Regions from separate parts of the Cytobacillus kochii genome, predicted to be linked through region 2. Evidence: riboswitches for the same ligand, from Rfam matches in the RefSeq annotation. Region 2 holds a riboswitch; each other region holds the start of a gene.
What was found. A riboswitch is a leader RNA that binds a small molecule or an ion and turns the genes downstream of it on or off. The one in region 2 is predicted to bind lysine.

Region 1: it holds a riboswitch for lysine, as region 2 does, so the genes downstream of both, LG276_RS17170 (aspartate kinase) here and LG276_RS19240 (Na+/H+ antiporter NhaC family protein) in region 2, are expected to answer to the same signal.
Region 3: it holds a riboswitch for lysine, as region 2 does, so the genes downstream of both, LG276_RS22710 (transporter substrate-binding domain-containing protein) here and LG276_RS19240 (Na+/H+ antiporter NhaC family protein) in region 2, are expected to answer to the same signal.

The regions. Positions count from the first base shown of each region.
Region 1 covers NZ_CP085254.1:3,356,442-3,363,006, forward strand. The annotation lists gene sdhA (succinate dehydrogenase flavoprotein subunit) at 1-412, opposite strand, end outside; gene LG276_RS17160 (succinate dehydrogenase cytochrome b558 subunit) at 485-1,093, opposite strand; gene LG276_RS17165 (YslB family protein) at 1,541-2,017, shown strand; gene LG276_RS17170 (aspartate kinase) at 2,115-3,344, opposite strand; lysine riboswitch at 3,499-3,679, opposite strand; gene uvrC (excinuclease ABC subunit UvrC) at 3,749-5,521, opposite strand; gene trxA (thioredoxin) at 5,664-5,981, opposite strand; gene LG276_RS17185 (electron transfer flavoprotein subunit alpha/FixB family protein) at 6,212-6,565, opposite strand, start outside.
Region 2 covers NZ_CP085254.1:3,765,803-3,772,367, forward strand. The annotation lists gene LG276_RS19235 (ABC transporter substrate-binding protein) at 1-808, opposite strand, end outside; gene LG276_RS19240 (Na+/H+ antiporter NhaC family protein) at 1,286-2,857, opposite strand; lysine riboswitch at 3,030-3,214, opposite strand; gene LG276_RS19245 (YunC family protein) at 3,339-3,641, opposite strand; gene LG276_RS19250 (DUF72 domain-containing protein) at 3,703-4,548, opposite strand; gene LG276_RS19255 (iron ABC transporter permease) at 4,874-6,565, opposite strand, start outside.
Region 3 covers NZ_CP085254.1:4,465,472-4,472,036, reverse strand. The annotation lists gene LG276_RS22730 (class I SAM-dependent methyltransferase) at 1-83, shown strand, start outside; gene LG276_RS22725 (sulfite exporter TauE/SafE family protein) at 398-1,114, shown strand; gene LG276_RS22720 (ketopantoate reductase family protein) at 1,199-2,245, opposite strand; gene LG276_RS22715 (methyl-accepting chemotaxis protein) at 2,389-3,876, shown strand; lysine riboswitch at 4,007-4,191, shown strand; gene LG276_RS22710 (transporter substrate-binding domain-containing protein) at 4,321-5,166, shown strand; gene LG276_RS22705 (amino acid ABC transporter permease) at 5,364-6,122, shown strand; gene LG276_RS22700 (amino acid ABC transporter ATP-binding protein) at 6,147-6,565, shown strand, end outside.

The sequences.
Region 1 (6,565 bases), 410 kb from region 2:
CATAAAGCAATTGTTGACCTGTTGTCGCACCAGCAAAAGCAGTACGGTGATGCTGTGTTCCACCAAAGCGTCTAAAATCTAATAACCCTTCAGGTGTACGGTTGAACATAACACCCATACGGTCGAATAAGTGAATAATTCCAGGTGCTGCTTCTGCCATCGCCTTAACTGGAGGTTGGTTAGCTAAGAAGTCACCACCATAAATTGTATCATCAAAGTGAATCCAAGGAGAATCCCCTTCACCTTTTGTATTTACTGCTCCGTTAATACCACCTTGGGCACAAACAGAGTGAGAACGTTTAACCGGCACTAAAGAAAATAATTCTACTTGTCCGCCAGCTTCAGCAATTTTAACAGTTGCCATCAATCCGGCTAATCCGCCACCGACAACAATAACCTTTCCTTTACCCATATCTGACTCACTCCCTTAATACTAATACCTCTAAAAAAAACCGAACAAATTATAGAAAAATGTATGTATTCATTACACGAAAGCAAAAATAGCACGAATACCTACAATTGATAATGCGATAAAAATAACTAAAGTTACATAAGTTGAAATCAATTGTGATCTAGGAGATACTGTAATTCCCCAGCTTACCATGAAGGACCATAAACCATTTGCAAAGTGGAAAATTGCAGATAATACACCAACGATGTAAAATGCTAACATGAATGGGCTAGACAAAATATCAGCCATCATATCATAATTTACTTCGGCACCGAACATTGCTGCAATACGAGTCTCCCAAACATGCCAAACGATGAAAATCAATGTAATTACACCGGTTACACGTTGAACTAAGAACATCCAGTTTCGGAAAAATCCGAATCTTGAAGTGTTATTTTTTGCTGTAAACGCAATGTAAAGACCGTAAATTGCATGATATAACAAAGGTAAGAAAATAATAAATATTTCTAGGAAATATCTAAAAGGAAGACTTTCCATGAAATGTGATGCGCTATTAAATGCCTCTTCTCCCCTAGTTGCAAAATGGTTCACTACTAAATGTTGGATCAGAAAGACCCCAACAGGTATAACTCCAAGTAATGAATGCAATCTGCGATTTAAAAACTCTCGATTACCCGCCATAAGTTTACCCCCTTGAATTTGTAGCATGACACGCTGAATATGTACATAACAAATCCTTCGCATCACTAAGAAAATGCAAATCATTTTCAAAACATTTATATGACATGTCCATTTTACTCCCATCGCCCATTAGCGTCAAGAAAACGGATACAGATTTTGTCGATATTACGAAAATTTTTTCTATTCTAGTTTCACTCAAAAAACCAATGATATAGTTTTTTCAACCCTATTTGGCGGTATATTAAAATAGCTTAAATCACGCAATAATATTCATATTTTACGCATAAAAATGCATTTACATTAGATTATTATTAGTGTTAAGATTATTCCCATAATTTACACCAGTTTTACAAACTAAAAATTTTTCCCTTTTCACTGTACGTATTCGTTTTTTCCAAGTAAATTGTATATATTAGACTTTATGAAAGAGGGGAGATTTAGCATAATATGCCATCTCAAGAAGCCCAAATAGAACAAACCGAAAACATGGCAGAATCAATCGAACCAAACAAAGAAGTGATTCCATCCTTTGGTTATGAATTAATTAGAGAAGAACTTTTACATGATTTGCTAGGTAAAGACGCACCAGATATCTTATACTGGGCAGGCAAGAGACTAGCGCGTAAATATCCTCTACAAACAGAAGAAGACTTATTCAGTTTCTTTGTCGAGGCTGGTTGGGGAAAATTAACGAAAAACCTCGAAAACAAAAAAGAAATCGAATACCAGTTAACAAGTGAAGTCATTCAAAAGCGCTGTAAAGAAAATGCTCACGCAACATTCCAATTAGAAGCTGGTTTTATTGCTCAACAAATCGAACAGAAAAAAGAAGTGATTTGCGAAACATTCGAGCACCCACGTAAAAAAGGTGGAAAGGTCCTCTTCACAGTCAAATGGGATAAAAAGGACAATATCCACACCTAATAAATATACCCAACAGTAAAAAAAATCCAAACATCATTCTTTTTAAGGCGTTTAAATGGTGTTTGGATTTTCCTATCTTATACTACTGCTAGCTCATTTAATTTTTTATTAAATCCCCAGCTAAATTAAACGTTTGATGTAAAGCTTGAGCAGCATTTAACATATGCGCTTGGTCAATCACAGCCGAGACCTTTATTTCAGATGTACTGACCATCTTTACAACGATGTTATTAGCAGCTAATACATTAAACATCTCCGCTGCTACTCCTGGGTTTGAAATCATTCCTGAACCGACAATCGAGATTTTCGCCAATTGTGATTCCCATTCAATCTGATCATAACTTAAGGCTTCTCGATTTTTTTCTAGTATTTTCACAGTCTCTGTAAGATCTTGGTTTTTAATAGAGAAAGATAAGCCTGATGATTTATCATCTGTAATACTTTGTATAATAATATCAACATTTATATGTTCTTTCGCCAAGAGTGAAAAGATGGATGAAAGGCTTATTAAAGGGTCTTTAATCCCTAGTACAGAAACCCTTGTAATATCATCTTCAAAAGCAACCCCTCTAACAACTAAGTTCTCTTCCATTTCCGCAACCTCCTCAATAATTGTTCCTTCTTCTCGTTCCATACTGGAACGTACTTCAAGCTTTACATTGTAATTTTTTGCAAACTCAACTGCTCTTGGGTGTAGAACGCCTGCACCAAGATTAGCTAATTCAAGCATTTCATCGTAAGAGATTGATGGAAGCTTTCTTGCATTTTTTATATAGCGTGGATCAGTTGTGAATACACCTGTTACATCAGTGTATATATCACATTTGTCCGCTTTTAATACTGCTGCAAGAGCCACGGCTGTTGTATCAGAGCCACCCCGACCTAATGTCGTTATTTGGCCAGTCTCACTTAAACCTTGAAAACCCGCTACGATAACAATTCTCCCTTTCTTTAACTCTTGTGAAACAGGCTTTGTGTCAATATCAGTGATTCTTGCGTCACCATGTACTGATTCCGTTTTAATCCCTGCTTGCCAGCCTGTATAGGAAGTTGCCTCATAACCTTTGGAATTTAATGCAATTGTTAATAAGGAGATTGTAACTTGCTCACCTGTAGATAACAACATATCCATTTCTCTCTTACTTGGAGCAGGTGATAATTCTTTTGCCATACCAACTAATTGATCAGTCGTTTTGCCCATAGCCGACACAACGACAACGATATCATTACCATTATTTTTTTCTTCAATGACACGGTTGGCTACATTTTGAATATGATCAACCGAGCCTACGGAGGTTCCACCAAATTTCTGTACAATTAAGCCCACTTTTCTCCCCTACTTTCAAGTCATTCGTTTTTATTCCCTGCCGCCTGTATGTACAACCAACACATTTCTACCCATATTCGGCATAAAAAAAAGCAATGAGATGAAACCCATCCCATTGCTGTGTAGTCAAACGTATGAACAATCTACGCACACACAGTGAGATAGCCCTCCAAGACAGATAGTCTTGACAATCCTGCATTTATTCAATGCAGAACCAGCGAAGAAAATATTGAGTCTTTCTTCACTTCGGCGAATATTCCCTTTCAAAGTCCTTCAAACGAAGCTCAATCCTCTAAGGAACTTTTACTAATGAAACTCGCACCTCTACCTTCACTTTCAAGTTAAAAAGTGATTTGATATAAAGTTAAAAACACTATACCATATTTGTTTTTTTCAGACAATGTCTATTCATGTAACTTTTCATAAAGTTCTTGTGCAACTTTTAATGGTAAGCCAGATTCCCTAAGGTCTTCTACACTAGCTGATTTCATTTTTTTTACAGAACCAAAATCTTTTAACAACTGCTTTTTTCTTTTTTCCCCAATACCATCAATTTCATCAAGAAGTGACTGAAATGCACTCTTTCCACGAACTTGTCTATGAAATGTAATCGCAAATCGATGCACTTCATCTTGAATACGTTGTAATAAATAAAATTCCTGGCTATTTCGAGCGAGGGGAATGATCATTAATGGATTTCCATAAAGAAGTTGAGATGTTTTATGCTTATCATCTTTGACTAATCCTGCTAGTGGAATATCTAAACCGAGTTCATTCTCAAGCACATCTCGAACGACTTCAACATGTCCTTTTCCACCATCAATGATAATTAAATCAGGTAGGGGGAGCCCTTCTTTTAAAACCCGGCTATATCTCCGTCTCGTCACTTCCCTCATAGATTCATAATCATCTGGTCCTTTAACTGACTTAATCTTATATTTCCGATACTCCCTTTTTGCAGGCTTACCATCGATAAAGACAATCATTGCTGAGACAGCATCGGTACCCTGGATATTGGAGTTATCAAAAGCTTCAATGCGATAGGGTGTGTAAATTCCTAGCTCCTCACCTAAGCTTTCTATTGCATTCACCGTTCTTTTCTCATCACGTTCAATAAGCGAGAATTTTTCTTTTAAAGCAATCTTTGCATTTTTATAGGCAAGTTTCACTAATTCTTTTTTTCTCCCTCTTTGAGGAATAAATATTTTCACATCCAAAAGCTGCTCAGCCATCGTCACATCAACAGAGTCTGGCAAGTAGATTTCCTTTGGTTTAAAATGGTTAGCTTGTTCATAAAAACGGCCGAGATAGGTGAGCATCTCTTCTTCAGGCTCATTATAGATTGGAAACATAGACACATCTCTTTCAATGAGTTTCCCTTGCCTAATAAAGAATACTTGTACACACATCCAACCCTTATCAACCGCATAAGCAAACACATCTCGGTCTGTAAAATCCGTCATCGTAATCTTTTGTTTTTCCATCGTCGTTTCTATATGGATAATTTTATCTCTGAAATCTTTTGCTTTCTCAAACTCTAGCGCTGCGGACGCTTCTTCCATTTTCGTTGAGAGTTCTTTTTTGATCTCTTTATAACCACCATTTAAGAAGCGAGTAATCTCATCTGTCATTTGTTTGTATGTGTCAGATTTTACTTCATTTACACAAGGAGCTAGACATTGTCCGATATGGTAGTAGAGACAAACTCTATCTGGTAAGGTGTTACATTTTCTTAAAGGATAAAGGCGATCTAATAATCTCTTTGTTTCATTGGCCGCCTGCACATTTGGATATGGACCAAAATATTTACCTTTGTCTTTTTTTACTTTTCTCGTGGTAATTAATCTCGGATGTCTTTCATTTGTTAATTTAATAAAAGGATAACTCTTATCATCCTTTAACATGACATTATATTTGGGGTCATGCTTTTTAATTAAATTTAACTCTAATAATAATGCTTCCATATCGGAAGAGGTCACGATGTATTCAAAATCTTCAATTTCATTTACCAGCCTTAATGTCTTTCCATCATGCGAACCGGTAAAATAGGACTTAACCCGATTACGAAGCACTTTCGCCTTACCGACATAAATAATTGTCCCTTGGCGATCTTTCATTAAATAACAACCAGGTTGAGCAGGTAATAAAGGTAATTTATTTTTTATATTATCATTCATAATTAGCTGTCACATCCATACCTAAAAAGAATATCATTGCAGGAGGAAACCATACCCTTCTTACTGATTTTGCCATACTTGTACTGTAAAAAAACCCCGATCTTCTAAAAGTAGAAGCCGGGGTTTGTTTTTATGGTACTTCTTATGCACCATGTTTTTGAAGCAATTCAACTAGTGCTTCTTTCGGTTGGAAACCAACCACTTTATCTACTTCAGCACCATCTTTAAATACGATGAGAGTCGGGATGCTCATAACACCAAATTTACCAGCAGTTTCTTGGTTATCGTCAACATCAAGTTTAACGATTTTTACTTTATCTCCCATTTCTCCATCAATTTCCTCAAGAACTGGTCCAATCATTTTACAAGGTCCGCACCATGGTGCCCAGAAGTCTGCAAGTACAAGACCTGAACCAGTTTCAGCAGTAAAGTTTTGATCTGTTGCATGTGTGATAGCCATAATATTTATATCCTCCTAATAAATAACTAAAAAATCTTATCGAAAGTATATCATCGATTAATAATGGATGCTATTATTTTGCTCGTATAGATTACCCATTTTTTTATTGTATCATACTGAACCTTTAAAAAGGATTCAATGTCTATTTTATTCAACATTAATCTTTTTGCCAACATAGTAAAGAAGCGGATAGTATAAGTCTACCCGCTCATATCAGATATAAACGAAAATTATGCATTTACAAGTAATTCTTTAAACTCTTTCGTTAGTAATGGAAGGACTTCGAATAAGTCGCCCACAATACCATAATCCGCTACTTTAAAGATATTCGCTTCAGGATCTTTGTTGATGGCAACAATAATCTTTGAATTGGACATCCCAGCTAAATGTTGAATCGCACCAGATATACCGCAAGCGATATAAAGGTCCGGTGTAACTACTTTACCTGTTTGACCGATTTGAAGTGAGTAATCACAGTAGTCTGCATCGCATGCGCCACGTGAAGCTCCGACAGCACCACCAAGGACATCTGCCAATTCTTTTAACGGCTCAAAACCTTCTTCACTTTTCACACCGCGTCCACC
Region 2 (6,565 bases):
AACCGTCAGCACCCATTAGCGGTACGTCAATACCCATTTCACGTCCTTGTTTGACAATAAGTCCTACTTCTTCATAATAACCAGGGATAAAAATAAATTCGGGATTAGCTGATTTAATTCTTGTAAGTGTGGACCTGAAATCAGTATCCTTCGCCACATACGATTCTTCGGCTACTATTTTTCCACCTGCTGCTTCGAAAGTTTCTTTAAAGGAAGCTGCTAAACCTTTTGCGTAATCACTTGCGTTATCAGCATAGATAGCTACATTTTTCACTCCTAATTCATTGGCAGCAAAATTCGCTGCTACTGTTCCTTGGAAAGGATCAATAAACGAGGTACGGAATACAAAATCATTTAAGCTTCCATCATCATTCACTGTTACATTTGGACTCGTACCTGAAGGAGAAAGCAATACCGTCTCTGAATTATTAGCCACTTGTGCTTGAGCAACTGTGTTACCACTTGTAGCAGACCCAATAATAGCTACGACATCATCATTTTCCGTTAATTTAATAGCTGCATTGGTTGCTTCTGCTGCATCCGATTTATTATCGACTTTTACAATTTCTATCTCTTTACCGTCGATTCCACCATCTTTATTAATTTCATCCACAGCCAATTCGATTCCTTCAGCAATTCCTTCACCATATGAGGCAACTGCACCAGAAAGTTCTAGGTTGGCACCTATCTTGACAGTATCACCAGACTCACCACCACCTGCACTATCACTACCACAGCCAGCAAGGAAACCTGCAGCTCCTATAGTAGAAGCTAAAAGAACAGCCGTCATTCTCTTTTTAAAAAACATAATGATCCCCCTCTTTTTGATTATTCCAACAACTAAGAGCATGGTTCAAATCCCCCATATAAACCCCACAAGAAAAGATACCACACAAAAAAGTAGACTAAAATAACCAAAATGTAATATTTTTCTGATAATTGCTATAAATCTAAAAATAGTATAGTATCATTTTATTCATCTGTCAAAACAATCTTTGTGAATAATATTAATATTTAGAATTTTATTAATAGTTTAGAGCGTTAAAGGGTTTCTTTTTCATATGTTTTGTTTGTAAAACTCTATCATTATATTCATAAAATAATTAATAGTAGATAGATATAATGTAGTTCATTCAATTGTTAATAATTAGCAATTAAAAATAACTAGCTACTTTTATATAAAGTAAAATAACTTTGCTTATGTAGTAATTTTAGACTTGTAAGATAGAAAAAGAGGAATGAACCGACGAGTTCATTCCTCCTTCCTATATGTTCAAAAGAACTATTATATCATCTTCTCGGTTTTTGTACCGAACATTTTAACAACAAGTAAAATCCCTGCCATCATAACAATCAAAGCAGCTAATGCAATAATTACACTTCCACTTACACCCAAAATAATATAAGAGATGGCCGCAGCAACAGCTGCTGTAAAGGCATAAGGAAATTGTGTAATGACATGATCAATCAAATTACTTCCTGCACCTGTGGCGGATAAAATAGAAGTATCAGAAATCGGTGAAGCATGATCTCCGAATACTGCCCCTCCAAGTACAGCTGCCATTGCAGGAATCAGCAGGGATATATCTGTAGCTACAGCAATATCACCAGCTATTGGAAGAAGAATGCCAAATGATCCCCAAGATGTCCCTGTACTAAATGCCATAAGTGCCGCAATAATAAATAGGATAACAGGGATAAAATCATGACTAAGATTCGATTGATTAATAACGCTAGCCAAGTATTCCCCTGTACCTATTTGACTAATCAAATCTCCGAGTAACCAAGCAAAGATTAAGATCAATACTGATCCAAACATAGATTTCATCCCAACCCATGTAGCTTTCAAATAAAAATTACTCGTTAGTTTATCATCTTTCTTTAATACTTGAGCAAATTGTACGTAAGCAACAGCTAAACTCAATAATCCTCCGACAATTAATGATAAGGCCACATCTGTGTTTTCTAATAAGGATACTAACGACACATTCCCCTCTGCCCCATTAATGCCTGTCCAAGCCATCATACTCACTGTTCCAATAAATAAAACAATGATTGGCCAAACAAGATGACCAACAGTCCCTTTCGTACTAATAGGTAATTCTTCTTGAACCTCGTCTTTCAACTGTTTCTTCTTATCAAATAGAATTCCTTGTTCAATAGCTTGTTTCTCATGTTTCTTCATTGGACCAAAATCAATTTGCCCAACAACAATAATAAACACCATTATGATTGCCGCCCATACATAAAAATTTAACGGAATGATTTGCATGAAAGCAGAGAAAGCACTATAATCAGTTATTTTATGAGACACTAAAATCGAGCCAATTAAGGCGATAATTGATGCTCCCCAACTTGATATAGGCGAAATAACACACAAAGGTGCGGATGTTGAATCAATTAAATAAGCAAGCTTTACACGTGATACTTTTTGTCGATCAGTAACAGGTCGAGATACCTGTCCAACTGTTAACGCATTAAAATAATCATCTATAAACAAAATCATACCTAAAACTACGGTTAATAACTGTGCACCCACTCTCGTTTTCACACGCTTCATTGCCCATTCACCAAAGGCACGACTACCACCCGAAAGTGAAATAAATGCAGTAATGCTACCAAGAATAAGTAAGAATAATAGAATGAATATATTCCAAGTATTTAGCCCTTCATCTGTTATGAAAAGTGCTATAAACGACGAGAAAAATATTTGTAGCGTATCTAGCGGTTGATATCCTCCAATTAAGATAGCTGCTGTTAACGCCCCTAAACCAAGGGAGAGAATCACCCTTTTTGTTAGTATAACCAAAAGCATCGCTACCAAAGGTGGCAGCACAGAAATAAATGTACCTGTCATAAAAAGACCTCCTATTAGTATAGGAGCTATAGACATGAACGAATGCGTCTCATATCAATTAACGATCAGAGAAAGGTATCCTCCACTTTTCTTTGATCCTTAATTGATAATAAAAAAAGAGTAACGATAGAGATTCTATCATTACCCTTCAAGAAGTAACGTTATTCTCCATCACGACTGTAGCTCCCCATTATGGTTAATATACCTCCATAATGACAGTGTTACTCCTATTTAGAGCAACCCCAACAAATAAATATTGACGTACCTATTTGCTTCGGCAAATCTCCCTTTTATCAAAGTTCACTGTTGTCATCCTCACATTGATTACTAATGATGATTTGCGCCTCTACCCCATCGGATTGATAAGGCATTATTCAATTGTTATACATTATATCAAAATATAATTATTTATGCAAAACTCTATCAAAACCTAAAATATACTTAAATTTATTATTTTTAAGATATAGTAGGATACTATAACCTATACCATTCTTAATAGCGCTTCTCTTCCGATCATCCCTTTTTTAATTCCTAATTCCTCTGCAGCAAAAGTGACTGATTCAAGTGGTGCATCTATTAGTTGTTGAATCGTTTTTACCCCTACGGCTCTACCAGCAATGACATGGCGATCTTTTAATTTTTCATTTAATAACGCAACGTCTAATGCACCACACATGATATATCCTTTATCATTTGATACGACTAACAAATTAGTTTTTGGCAGCTCAACGGATACAGTCATAAACGTATGACCATCCAAAATAACAGGCTTTAATTCAACCATGACCGTCCCCCCTTCCCTTTAACAATTTATGTTATAGGTAGAGATTAGGTGTACTCATTAGTTAAAATAAACCGAGTTGTTTTGGAGCTAATCCCTCATATTCAATTCCTAATATTTCTAGAATTTCCTTTGCATTATCCGCTGCGTCACCACCAGAATTATTATTAAATAGTACATAGACGTCCTTTGCCTCTTTTTGTAATTGCTTTAATCGCTCTGCCCACTCCAATAATTCCTGGTGATTATAACGGTATAGATAGCGAACTTCACGCCAATTTGGTTGTTTTTTATTTTGCCACCCATGAACATTACGACCATGCAAGCGGACAAGTACAATTGGATGACCGCAAGTATGCATTACAATTGGAACAGAGCCCTCCCCTGCTTGTGGTTCATCACAAACGGTATGTATCCATTTCTCTTCCTTGATAAAATTTAAAGTACCTTCTATAAACGCATCTTGATACCAAGACTGATGACGAAATTCAACAGCACATGGTATTTCTCCCATTTGCTGTTTACACCAGCGTAAATATTGAACGTTTTCCTTTTTACAATTAAACCACGGTGGAAATTGAAATAGGACCATCGCTAACTTATTTTCTCTTATATAAGGGGCAAGCGACGCTTTAAAAGCAGCAAACATTTCTTCCTTGGACTCAAAAGGAATCTCTCCCCTTTGATGCCCCGTCATCCCCTGATAAGCTTTCACAACAAATTTAAATGAAGCAGGCGTTTCCCTCACCCACTTTTCCCCGTTCCTTTCTGGCTGTACGGCATAAAAGGAGGCGTCTACCTCAACTGTTGGAAAATGAGCGCCATATTCTAATAGTTTATCTCGGTTAGATACACGCTCCGTATATAGGCTGTCATGATCTCCCCATCCAGTTAAACCAATCCTAATCATTCCATCACCTCATCTACCAATAATCTTCATACTGATTATTTTACCTAAAGGATATAACCATAAACAAGAAACACAATGAAATAAGTCAAAAAGAATCAGTCAAAAACAGAAAAGAAAATTCTTAGAACATTCCATTAGCACTTTACTCATTTTGTGATTGCTCATCGGTATCAAAAAAGGAACCCTTACGCAGTAATAAGGAAAAGCATATAGAAAAAGTACCTTACTGGAGATGGTATAAATCAGATATCCGTTTCTTACTATGAGTTTAAAAGAAATAAAAAATAACCCGAACCATTGTTCAGATTATTTTTTATTAAACAGATTAACTCGCTTTGATTTTGTTCGTTTTCTTCAATAAATAAAGTAAGTATGGTGCACCAATTAAAGAAACAATTATTCCAGCAGGTATTTCTTTAGGAGCTAAAACGACTCTTCCAAGAAAATCAGCTGAAATAAGTAAAATCCCGCCAATTACTATGGTTAATGGCAGTAATTGTAGTAGCTTCGGACCGACCAGTTGTCTAGCAATATGTGGAGCTAGTAAACCGATAAATCCAATTGCTCCAACCACTGATACACTGATGCTTGACAACATAACAGCTAGTATAATCATAAACATACGCATTTTACTAGTTTTCACACCTAAACCAATGGATAGTTCATCACTCAATGATAAGATCTCGAATGTATTGGCCATATAGAGAATAACCGGAAAGAGTAGTAACGATGTTATCATCACAATTACTAGGTCACTCCAGCTTGTCCCATAGGTGCTACCAGCAAGCCATGTTAAAGCTTGTGATGCATGAAGGTTCGCACGTACTAATAAAATCTGTATAATAGCAGAACCTACCGCAGATATAGCAACACCCATTAATAATAGAATCATCGGTTGATAACCGCTCCGCGCACTAATAAACAATACAATTCCCATTGTAACAAGTGCACCAATTAATGCACCAATTGGAATAAGGACAAAGGGGGCTTGTGGAAAAACAATGAGAACCAACATCGCCACTACACTTGCACCTGAAGTCACACCTAAAACAGAAGCGTCAGCAAGTGGGTTACGTAAAACAGTCTGCATCATTAAACCGCTAGCCGCCATCATCATACCAATTCCGAAGCTGACGACCACTCGAGGCAAGCGAAAATCCCAAACGAAGGTATTATACATCAATTCTCTTGGCAATTCTAAAAGACTAGTGAAACTTGTTCCCCCAAACGACAGGCTAAACCCTACTAATCCAAGAACGGCGAGAGATATGAGGACATAAAATCTTTTAATATGCTTAATTCTCACTTTCCCCTCTAATGCTCCTCCAGCAGTTCTCGTTTTCCTACTTACCTTTAAGGCTAAATAGACTAACCAGGGTGCTCCTATAATGGCCGTCATTGCTCCTACAGGTAATTCGGACATACTAGAAATCATACGAACAAAGATGTCAGCACATATGAGTAAGCCTGCACCGACCACTATATTTCCTATTAGCATGGATCGATGCTTTCTAAAGCCCATTAAACGAACAATATGTGGAGCCATAATACCAACAAATCCAATGGGGCCTACTACTGTAACAGAGACAGCAGCTAATATAATTGCAATACCCCAACCTATTAATTTACTTATCATCACATTTTGTCCTAATCCTACAGCTACATCTTCTCCCAACAGTAAAGCGTCAAAACGATGACCTATTATAAAGGCAAAAAGAAGAGTGAAGAGAACCCATGGCAAAGCAAATTGAACGCCACTCCAATCAAGCTGTAACAATGTTCCCGCTCCCCATAAAAACAACCCGGACACTTCATTTTCATATAAAAGCTGCAGGGCACTAGTAAATGAAGAAAACAACATTGTTACTATCAATCCAGTTAATGCAATTCTAATAGGATCCAATGCTCTACCTACTAAAAAACTAACAATTAAAGCGGCTATGATTCCCCCAAGCATCGTCACGAAAAATGGAAAGGCACCCTTTATAGAAGGAAAGAAAATGGAAAAAAGAACAAC
Region 3 (6,565 bases), 700 kb from region 2:
GTTTTAGCGATATGAAAATGACCGTTTCTCCACAGAAATTAGGAAGTGAGCCGGTTTATATCATTAGGGCAGTAAAAAAGTAATGAATGTTTACATGTAAAGCAACAGTAAACTAACATCCATTACAAATAGTCGTATATATAAAATAAGGCATGATTGAAACGTGAAATATCCGTATCCAACAAAGCTTTTTTAAACAACAATTCAATAAGGAAAAGTAGTCTTACATCCCTTTAATTAAGAGGCACTTTTTTCTTATCTTAATTAGATAAGTCCCCACAAAAATTTCTCGTTCCACGTGAAACAAACGGTCCATCTTATGAGGGTTTTGTTAGCTGAAATGGTAAAATAGAGGCAGGGGAGAAAGTTTCTGTAATAATGAAGGTGGTTTGCTCAATTGCTCATTTTATATGTACTTCTTATTTTAGTTGCATCTATATTACAGGCGAGTACGGGATATGGATTTTCTATTTTAGCGACGCCGTTTTTACTGCTGTTTTTTGAGCCGATGGAGGCCATTCAAATCAACTTAATCTTATCTTTGTTTATTTCGATTGTCATGATAGGGAAAGTCAAGGTCGATGTTGATCAAAAAGTGTTAAAACGACTCATCATCGGCAGTATTTTTGGTTTACCTTTAGGGATGGTCATTTTTCTTTGGTTACCGCTTAACTGGCTAAAACTAGGGATAGGTATTCTAATTTTGGTTTTGACTGTGTTGATGATTGCTCAATTGAAGATGAAGCAAACGAGAAATAGAGATTATGGCGCTGGTGGGCTATCTGGAACATTAACGACAAGTATTGGGATGCCTGGTCCGCCGTTATTATTGTATTTCTCGGGCACCAAAACGAATATGGAAATTCTCAGAGGAACGACAATTGCTTTTTATTTATATATTTATGTAATCAGTCTGACTATCCAAATGGTTGTCGCCGGTACCACACAAACAGTTTGGCTCGCTAGTTTGGTTGGAGCTCCTGTGGCACTAATTGGCATATTTTTAGGACAATTATTTTTTAAAGTCATGAGCCAAACGTTTTTCTCAATTATTTCATACTCCATCCTTTTATTTACTGGATTATACTTATGTATTAACCAATTATTTCTCTAATGCTGCATGGGAATGAGGAAGGAAAAAAGGCTGGTGAGGGGTTCGATTTCGCACGTCTCACTCAGCCTGTCTTTCGAGTATGGATTAATGAATGGCAAATTCTTTGTTTAATAGGGACTCAAATGCTTTAATATTTTCATTAAAGTCCGGCAGTTGTTTTGTTTCTTCTGCTTGTTTGATCAAGCTTGTGACAAGATCATTTACTGTAGTAGATACTTGTAGGGCGTTCCCTTTTGTTGAAATGTAACCATTAATATAGTCGACTTCTGTTTGTAATCCTTTTTCTAAATCTTGTAGCATACTAGCTTTGAGCAGTGCTTGAGGAGCAAATGCTTGTTTAGCAACTTGGATGACCATTGGTAGGTTGCTCTTGTCTTCGCTAATAGAGAAGATACCTACATTTACACCCGCTAGTTCGCTAAATTGAATGTTATTCGCGTATCCAACTTTTAACGTTTCATCAGCTAACATCACTGCACTTGTGACAGCTGCCTCGTTATTCAAAATATCTCCATATGTACAACCTAGTGCTGCCGACATACCGCTCATCGCTACATTAACAAGAAGTTTGGACCATTTTGTACCGATAAGATTATTTGACACGATTGTGCCACCGACATCTTCAAGAACGGTTTTTACTTGATTCACGCGATCAGTAATCTGTCCGTCTAACTCACCAATTTGAAACGCGTGAGCAGAGAATGCCTCTTTGTCTGATGTTAATTGTGATACACCTGGTTTTACCCAAGTTGCACCAAACTCAACAGAACCACCAATAATGTTGGATGAACCAAGTGATTCTACTAAACTTTCTTCTGGAACACCATTTTGTAAAGAGAGTAATATGCTTGCTTCGTTCATATGCGCTTGTAATTGTAGGAGCACTGATTCATTGTATACTTGCTTTGTTAAAAGTAAGACAAGGTCATAAATGCCATTCATTTCTTGTGGCGTGATGGCTTTTACAGAAGCCTGCAAGTTTACCGTCCCCACAACTGTTGCGCCGTTACTGTTTAAGGCATTGATATGATCAGTATTCACATCGATGCATTCCACATGATGTGCCCCTTTTGATAAGTGTGCCCCAATAATCGTCCCTAAAGACCCTGTTCCCATGATCGCAATTCTCATTATGTATCCTCCTAAAATATTTAGCTATAAAGCACTAACATAATAGTTAATCATACCGAAATAAATAAGAGAAATAAAAGAAAAAAACCCCAAATAATAGGCTTAAAGTCCTTGTTTTTGGATTAATTTAGGAGGAAAAATAATTGGGTACGCAAAAGAACGAATTATTAAGAGTTCATAAAGTGAATATGTGGGGATTGATGACATTAGCTGTTTTATTAGTCTTACCTATTGTTATTGACCGAGGTTTGAGCGATACAATTGTCATTATGTGTGCTGGGATTTCTGTCATTGTCATGGCTATTGTTCTGTACTTTTTGCGTATCAATGATTACGTAAAGGGCTTTTTGTATGCTGCTATACCAAACCTCATTGTGATGATGCTCTTTTTTGTGGACGGATATGCTTTGAATAAGCATTATATTTTATTCTTAACGGTTGCAATGGTGGTGCTGTATTTTAAGAAAGAAATGATTGTTGCTTTTTCTGCATTCTTTAATATTAGTTTTATTGCTACCTGCTTTATAATTGGCCATCAGTTATTAGGAGAAAGTAATAGTGTCCGGAGTATTTTTACTATTATTCTTGTCACCAACGGGATTTTGTACTTATTTTATTTATTAGCTAGTTGGGGTAGGGAATTGATTGACCAAGCAGAGCAAAAAGAAACGGAGTCAAAAGACCTTCTCATACAGTTGCAAGACACCTTTGGTTCAATAGATAAAGGTACAGTGACTCTAGAAAATCATATTGGACTTTTTAAGCAAAATATTGAAACGATACATGAGTCAAGCCAACAAGTATTAGAAGCTGCTCAACAGATGGCTACAAGTATTCAGGAAGAAGCGAATAGCTTAAATATTGTCAATGATTCTATGAGTCAGTCTTTACAAAATACAAAAGAATCTGTTGCCATTTCAGAAGGTGTCGTAGAAGAGTCGAAGAGTATGAATGAGAAAGTACAAGATGGTTTAACTAAGATAGTCGATGTTACATCGCATATGAATACAGTAAATACAACGATTAGTGTGACAGCATCGACGGTATCAGATGTTCATTCTAGTATGGAACAAGTGAATAAATTATTAGCAGGCATTAAACAAATTGCCGATCAAACTAATTTACTCGCATTAAATGCAGCAATTGAATCAGCAAGAGCCGGAGAGCATGGGCGAGGTTTTGCGGTCGTTGCAGATGAAGTAAGGAAGTTAGCTGAGCAAAGTGCTGAAATCACGGTGGCGATTTCTGAAGTGACGAATACTCTTTTCACTCAGTCTCTTGAAGCACGTCAAAGCTCTCTTGAAGGGGAAGGTGCTGTAAAGCAGGGACAAGCACTTCTAACAGAGATATCTGCCTTTTTCAACGAGATCCAAACATCATTACAAGAAAACAACTTAGAGTTAGTGAAAGGTGTCAATGAAGTGTCCGCTGCCACAGAAAAATTTGAGCAAATTCAAGAACAGATTGAAAATATGGCAAATATATCAGAGGAAAACGCTGCAGCTACAGAGGAAATCGTTGCCATCATAGAAGATGAACATGAGATGGTGTCAAAAGTAAACCATTCGGTAGCGGATATTAATCATTTGAGCATCCAGTTAAAAGAGTTAGCTTCAAGCAAACAAGCTTGACATTGGTAATTATGCTCTGGACAAAAGGTTGTGCGAAAAAAGGACCAATTTTCCATAGAGTTTATATTGACAGACGCTATTAAACTATTGTAGCCTAATAGATATCAAATTGAATAAACCTCACTTTTTCTGGTGGGGTAGAGGCGCGGTATTTAACAGTCTTTAGTAGAGTGATAAGGCATGATGAAACTAAAGAGAAGGAAATATCGCCGAAATGTGCTATATCCATTTGTATAGCATGTTGGGTCTGCAGTGAATAATTGCAGGACTGTCTTAATAAATTTACCCGGTTTATTAAGGTGCACTATCTCTAAAATGGGAAAAGTAGAGGATTTAGGCGGAAGAATAACAAGGACCTGAGTTCATCTCAGGTCTTTTTTTGTTATTCTTTTTCTTAATTCGGAATAGTTTAATTAGTAGAAAAATATATTAGGGGGAATAGAAATGAAAAAGAGATTTGCTTTACTAGCTATGGCTTTAGTAATGAGTATGTTTCTAGCTGCTTGTGGTTCAAATGATGAGGCTGAAGGAAGCACAGGTTCAGGTGGAGAAGATAAAGACGTGTTTCGTGTAGGACTAGAGGCGGGTTATGCGCCATTTAACTGGACGCAAATGGATGATAGCAACGGCGCAGTTGCAATTGAAGGTAATTCAGAGTTTGCAGGCGGTTACGATGTTGAGATTGCGAAGAAGATAGCAGAAGGTTTAGGAAAAGAGTTAGTAATTGTGAAAACAAAATGGGATGGTTTAGTACCATCATTAAGTTCAGATAAAATTGACGCCATTATTGCTGGTATGTCACCAACAGCAGAACGAAAAGAGACGATTGATTTTTCTGATAACTATTACGAATCTGATTTAGTCATGGTAGTGAAAAAAGGTAGCGATTACGAAAATGCCACATCCATTCAAGACTTCAGTGGAGCAAAGGTTACTGCCCAATTAAATACATTTCATTATTCAGTAATTGATCAAATTGACGGCGTACAACAGCAAACAGCGATGGAGAGCTTCCCTGCTATGCGTGTTGCATTAGAGTCTGGAATTATTGACGGTTATGTTTCTGAACGTCCTGAAGGTGTAAGTGCTTCAGCTGCTAATGATAACTTTGCGATGGTTGAATTTACTGAAGGATTTGAGACAAGTGAAGAAGATACTGCCATTGCAGTAGGGATGAAAAAAGATAGCGAATTAACAGATAAAATCAATGAAATCCTTGCAGATATTTCTGAAGAAGAACAAAAAGAATTAATGGATGCTGCTATTGAGAATCAGCCAGCGGCAGAATAACTAAATGAGCCGGCTGCATGAGATGTAGCCGGTTTTATATCGAGAAGAAGGTTAGGAGAGACATGAGAAATAAACAACTAGGGTAGCGCATCCTCTCCCTTTAAGTAATAGAAGGACTAATTAAACCTTTGAAGCGCAAATCCTTAGCAGATTGATTGGTAATGGCCAATCATGATGAGAGAAAAGGAGATCATGTTATGAGTATAGAATGGATTATTCGCATCGTAGTCGAATATTGGCCAATGTTTTTACGAGGCGCCGGTGTGACATTAGTCATTGCCTTAATTGGTACCGTTTTCGGTGCCCTAATTGGTTTGTTGTCAGGCATTCTTCGAACAATACCAATACCGGAGAATGGTCCTAAACGGTTGTTATTAAAAATAGTGAATTTCTTGTTATCTGCTTATATTGAATTCTTTAGAGGCACACCAATGATTGTACAGGCAATGGTTATTTTTTACGGGGCAGCAATGGCCTTTGGCTATCAAATGGATCCGCTCATTGCTGGTATCGTTATTGTTTCCATTAACACGGGTGCTTATATGGCTGAGATTGTTCGTGGAGGGATTATTTCTGTCGACCCAGGTCAATATGAGGCAGCCCAAGCCATTGGGATGAACCATTTGCAAACAATGATGAATGTTGTTTTACCTCAAGTCATTCGAAACATTCTTCCAGCTACAGGTAATCAATTTATCATTAATATAAAAGATACTGCCGTGTTAAGCGTGATTTCTATATCTGAATTATTTTTCCAAACGAATTCAATTGCAGGGAATAATTTCCGCTACTTTGAGTCATTCTTTGTTGTTTGTATTATTTATTTCGTTATGACTTATACCGTTACATTAATTCTACGCTATATTGAAAGAAGAATGGATGGACCGGAAAATTACGTCGTTGCAGGTGAAATGGATACGGCAGAAGATATCAAAAGGAAAACAACAGGAGCATAGGTGGCGGAAAGGAGAGTTGGAAAAGTGAATACAGTTGTTGATATTCAAGGGTTAAGTAAGTCTTTTGGTAGTCATGAAGTATTAAAAGATATTAACTTCTCAGTGAATAAAGGAGAAGTAGTTACAATCATCGGCTCATCAGGGTCTGGGAAATCGACCCTATTAAGATGTGTCAATCTATTAGAAAAGCCAAGTGGTGGACAAATTATCTATAACGGTGAAAATATCCTCGACGATAAACATAATGTCCATCAATATCGTAAAAATCTCGGCATGGTTTTTCAATCTTTTAATCTATTTAATAACCATAATGTATTGGGCAATTGTGTTGTTGGGCAAATAAAAGTATTAAAGCGTTCAAAAGAGGAAGCAGAAAAAATCGCGAAGAAATATTTGCGTGTGGTCGGGATGGAGGCTTATGTAGAAGCTAAGCCAAGACAGCT